DNA from 2 places in the Paenibacillus glycanilyticus genome. Region 2 is predicted to be linked to the other one. Evidence: a T-box and tRNA genes for the amino acid it is inferred to sense, from the RefSeq annotation. Region 2 holds a T-box; the other holds one or more tRNA genes.

Region 1 (2,442 bases), 1.6 Mb from region 2:
CCGCGCCATCGTCTTCAGGATGGTTGATTTACCCGATCCGTTAGAGCCGACAAGGGCTGTAATCTTGCCTTGAGGGATAGCAATATTTAAATTTTGAACGATGAGTCGATCATCATAAGCAATGTCCAGATTCGAAGTCGCAAGACGAATCATTTGACCTGCACGCTCCTTCCGATGCCGTAAGGCAGATCGTGTCATTTATTATGCGCCTGCAGCGCGTCCGTGATAACAATTATCAATTAACTAGGTATAATGATAATCGTTCTCAGATGCGTTGTCAATGACAGAAATGTGATACTTGACCAATCGACATTGGATTAACCGATTTAATGTTTAAGGAGCTAAACCTTACTCGAGCTTAAATCCTTGCTTTTCTAAAAAGGAGCGCATGTGAATGCGTACCGGACCCGCTTTGCCGGCCATTGCCTGTGACCATGCTGTACTGGCCTTTCCGTTCGATCTTTCCTTCATATAAGCGCTTAACGTTTCATCGTAGGTATCGATAGCAGAGTCTATGGCGCCCTGCTTGTAAGTATTCTCGAAATAGACCGCTTGGCGCGGCAGACGCGGCCGGTTAAGCGGAGATTGATCCGGCACGCCAATACACATCCCAAACACCGGGTACACATGCTGCGGGAGCTGTAGAAGCTCAGACACCTGCTCCGGCTGATTTCGGATCCCCCCGATATACACAATCCCAAGTCCGAGAGATTCAGCCGCTATAGCTGCATTCTGCGCCGCTAAGGCCGCATCCACCGTACCGATAATAAAATTCTCCGTCGTGCTTGGCATCTCGTCCTCATAATGTCGTTTAGCTGCCTGCTCCCAGCGGTACAGGTCAGCGCACCAGACGAGGAATACGGGGCTTTCCTCGATATAAGCCTGGTTACCCGCCAGCTTAGCCAGTTCCCTGCGTAGTTCCATGTCCGTAATCCCAATGACGGAATAAGCCTGCATATTGCTTGAAGTAGACGCTTGCTGCGCCGCCGTTAATATGGCATCGAGCTGCTGCTCCGTTACCGGATCCTTCGTAAATTTGCGAATAGAACGGTGCTGCTGCAATAAAGCTATCATTTCGTTCATTATCGATATCTCCTTTGCCCTAATAATGATATGGCTACAATGTAGCACAAAAAAACCTTCAGGACATCTCCTGAAGGTTTGGATGGTAAGTATGGTGCGCGTAGAGGGACTTGAACCCCCACGGTCGCCCGCCAGATCCTAAGTCTGGTGCGTCTGCCAATTCCGCCATACGCGCATGGGTGAAACTTATTAAGAAAAGTGAGCCATGAAGGACTCGAACCTTCGACACCCTGATTAAAAGTCAGGTGCTCTACCAACTGAGCTAATGGCTCGTATTAAAATGGCTGGGGATCAAGGATTCGAACCTTGGAGTGACGGAGTCAAAGTCCGTTGCCTTACCGCTTGGCTAATCCCCAATGTTGTAATGGTGGAGGCTGAGGGGATCGAACCCCCGACCCTCTGCTTGTAAGGCAGATGCTCTCCCAGCTGAGCTAAGCCTCCACAGGCAATAAAGATCCACCGTTTAAGTATATATGGTGACCCGTAGGGGATTCGAACCCCTGTTACCTCCGTGAAAGGGAGGTGTCTTAACCCCTTGACCAACGGGCCTTGAAAAGTGCTTCTGGAGCTCTCAACCGGGATCGAACCGGTGACCTCATCCTTACCATGGATGCACTCTACCTACTGAGCTATGAGAGCGAATGGCTCCCCGAACAGGACTCGAACCTGTGACAACTCGATTAACAGTCGAGTGCTCTACCAACTGAGCTATCAGGGAATACATTCAAAGCTTGCGCCTTGAAAACTGGATGCGAAAGTTTGAATTCCTTAAGTTTCTTGCGGGGTCCCCGAAAAGTAATCGGAATAAGCTGCAACGCTTAACTTCACTTTTTGGGGGTTGTTTTAGGATAAGCCCTCGACCGATTAGTATTCGTCAGCTCCACACATTGCTGTGCTTCCACCCCGAACCTATCAACCTCGTCGTCTTCAAGGGGTCTTACTAATTGGGAAATCTCATCTTGAGGGGGGCTTCACGCTTAGATGCTTTCAGCGCTTATCCCGTCCGTACTTGGCTACCCAGCGGTGCTCCTGGCGGAACAACTGGTACACCAGCGGTACGTCCATCCCGGTCCTCTCGTACTAAGGACAGCTCCTCTCAAATTTCCTGCGCCCGCGACAGATAGGGACCGAACTGTCTCACGACGTTCTGAACCCAGCTCGCGTACCGCTTTAATGGGCGAACAGCCCAACCCTTGGGACCTACTTCAGCCCCAGGATGCGATGAGCCGACATCGAGGTGCCAAACCTCCCCGTCGATGTGGACTCTTGGGGGAGATAAGCCTGTTATCCCCAGGGTAGCTTTTATCCGTTGAGCGATGGCCCTTCCATTCGGTACCACCGGATCACTAAGCCCGACTT
Region 2 (2,442 bases):
ACCTTTCATTAGGAGCGAGATTGCATGAAGCTGCAGGAATGGTAGGTATATATATGATGTACGCCGGCCCCGTCATTTACGTTTACGGAGCGATGACTTCCATGCTGAGTGAGATCATTTCACGGTTAGTTGCTCCAAGACGTTGGGTTCAATTGACGGTGTCCGCCGTGTTTCATTGCGTGTTTGGGCTTATTCTATATCAAGTCAGTTTATTGGCGGCGGCTATCTTTTACTTGTCGGATACGATCCTTTCCGTTGTCCGAAAGAAGCCGCTGACTCCGAATCTAACGGTTGCGAGCGTACTTCTTCCTCTAGGCTTGTGGCTCGCGAGTTGGATTTATATTCGCATAACGGGCTAACAAAAAACCTCATGCTTCAAGCCTGCTTCGTGTGAAATCCGAAGCGGACTTAAGCATGAGGCCGTATTAATTCATTTCCACCGTTTGATTGAGCTCGGTTCCTTCCGTATTTTTTCCCATCAACCGATTGAATAGGAACTTCACCATCTTGAACTTGTTGCCGGAATCCCAATACTCGGCGGCTTCGGCATTCACCTTGATAAGAACAAGATTGGGATCGTCATAGGTCGTCTCCAATATTTCCTCGTAAGCTTTATTCCAGAATTCCTTGATTTTGTCGGTGCTGTCCACAAGCTCCGCCACACCGCGGATGGAGACAAAGGACTTATCCGCATAAGCAACGTTCACCTGCTTGTTTTGAAGCAGTTCATGAAATTTATCCGTATCCTTCTTCGTCAGAAACCATAAGCTGCCGTCAAATTCGACATCCTGCGTTTTCATCGGGCGTGACACCAGGCCATCCTCGGACACCGTTGTCAGCATTGCGATTTTGATGTCTTTGATCAGTTCCCTTACCTTCTCGATGGCTTCCCGGTTATTTGTATTTGCATGCATGTTCATCACCCCGTCCTAAAGATTATGTATCGATATAGTATTACACAAGGAACGGTCCAGCTAATCAGTCAATCATCCCGAAAAGCACGATAGGTCAGTTTTTGGCTGTGATCCTTTATGCTTTCCATTACGATGGAGGAGTATAACCGGATAAAAAACGGAATGCCGTTTACAAAATAGGGAATTATTCGTATTATAATAAACAATTATGGAAAACGCGATGAAGAGAAGAGTAAGGGAATAATGTTCTCGAACAGAGAGCTCCGGCAGCTGAGAAGGAGCGGAGGACGATTCCCCGAAACAAGCCTCTGAGCAGCATGACGGATCCTTACGGGTGATGGCATGACGGGAGCTCCCGTTACAGAGCTAGAGTATAACCATTGCATGCAATGCCGTACTCGAAGAGGTTAATATGGCGACATATTAACAAACTGGGGTGGCACCGCGGAACTTCGTCCCCAAGACTTAACGTCTTGGGGGTGGAGTTTTTTTTGTTTCACATTTCTTTTTAGGAGGAACTCGGAATGGACAATTCCAAGGAACATTTAGCGGAGCATCACATGTTTAGACTTATTAGCGAGGAGCTTGAACGGAAGCCGTTCAGCAGGGAGATGTGCACGAGATTCCCTCCCGAACCTAACGGTTATCTCCATATCGGGAGTGCTTACGCGATTCTTACGAACGCTATGATTGCGCAACATTTCGGCGGCACTTTTCATCTGAGGTTCGACGATACCAATCCGTTAAAGGAAGATATCGAATACGTTAACGCGATCATCGAGGATATCAAGTGGCTTGGCGTAGATCCGAAAGAACATATCTATTACGGCTCCGATTATGCGGAGCAAATCTATAATGCCGCTATTACCCTCATTAAGAAAGGCAAAGCCTTCGTATGCGATCTGACGCCTGACGAATTAACGGAGTACCGCGGAACCTTAACGGAGCCGGGAAGAAACAGTCCTTACCGGGAACGCTCGGCGGAGGAAAATTTGGAGCTTTTCGCAAAGATGAAGCAAGGAGCGTTTCCGGCCGGCACCAAAGTATTGCGCGCGAAAATAGATATGGCCTCCCCCAATATCAATCTGCGGGATCCGGTTCTTTACCGTATCCTTTATGCCGAGCATTATCGGACAAAACGCGACTGGTGCATCTATCCGATGTACGATTTCGCGCACCCGCTGCAAGACGCGATTGAAGGGATTACCTACTCGCTTTGCTCGATTGAATTCAAGGATCACCGGCCGTTATACGAATGGGTCCTGAACGAGCTGGAGATGGCTGAGCCTCCGCGGCAAAGAGAATTTGGAAGGCTTAGCTTAACCGGAGTGGTCACTAGCAAGCGGTTCTTAAAACAGCTGGTGGAGGGCGGCTTCGTGGACGGATGGGATGATCCTAGACTGCCTACTCTTCGCGGCTTAAGACGACGGGGTTATACGCCGGAGAGCATCCATGATTTTATTAAAGAAATCGGGAGTATCCGTAATCAAAGCATCGTAGACATTTCGCTTCTGGATCATTTGTTGCG

What was found. A T-box is a leader RNA that pairs with one kind of tRNA and senses whether it is charged. The one in region 2 lies ahead of ACR9FF_RS20285 (glutamine--tRNA ligase/YqeY domain fusion protein), so its partner is inferred to be a tRNA-Gln.
Region 1: it has a tRNA-Gln gene. The T-box ahead of ACR9FF_RS20285 (glutamine--tRNA ligase/YqeY domain fusion protein) is inferred to sense a tRNA for this amino acid. The anticodon was not compared.

What each region holds. Positions count from the first base shown of each region.
Region 1 is NZ_CP195155.1:6,088,503-6,090,944, forward strand. It holds gene ACR9FF_RS27400 (ABC transporter ATP-binding protein) at 1-153, opposite strand, end outside; gene nfsA (oxygen-insensitive NADPH nitroreductase) at 349-1,083, opposite strand; tRNA gene ACR9FF_RS27410 (tRNA-Leu) at 1,176-1,258, opposite strand; tRNA gene ACR9FF_RS27415 (tRNA-Lys) at 1,283-1,355, opposite strand; tRNA gene ACR9FF_RS27420 (tRNA-Gln) at 1,365-1,439, opposite strand; tRNA gene ACR9FF_RS27425 (tRNA-Val) at 1,449-1,524, opposite strand; tRNA gene ACR9FF_RS27430 (tRNA-Glu) at 1,558-1,632, opposite strand; tRNA gene ACR9FF_RS27435 (tRNA-Thr) at 1,647-1,722, opposite strand; tRNA gene ACR9FF_RS27440 (tRNA-Asn) at 1,726-1,801, opposite strand; rRNA gene ACR9FF_RS27445 (23S ribosomal RNA) at 1,928-2,442, opposite strand, start outside.
Region 2 is NZ_CP195155.1:4,440,239-4,442,680, reverse strand. It holds gene ACR9FF_RS20295 (hypothetical protein) at 1-359, shown strand, start outside; gene ACR9FF_RS20290 (pyridoxamine 5'-phosphate oxidase family protein) at 426-920, opposite strand; T-box leader at 1,126-1,377, shown strand; gene ACR9FF_RS20285 (glutamine--tRNA ligase/YqeY domain fusion protein) at 1,439-2,442, shown strand, end outside.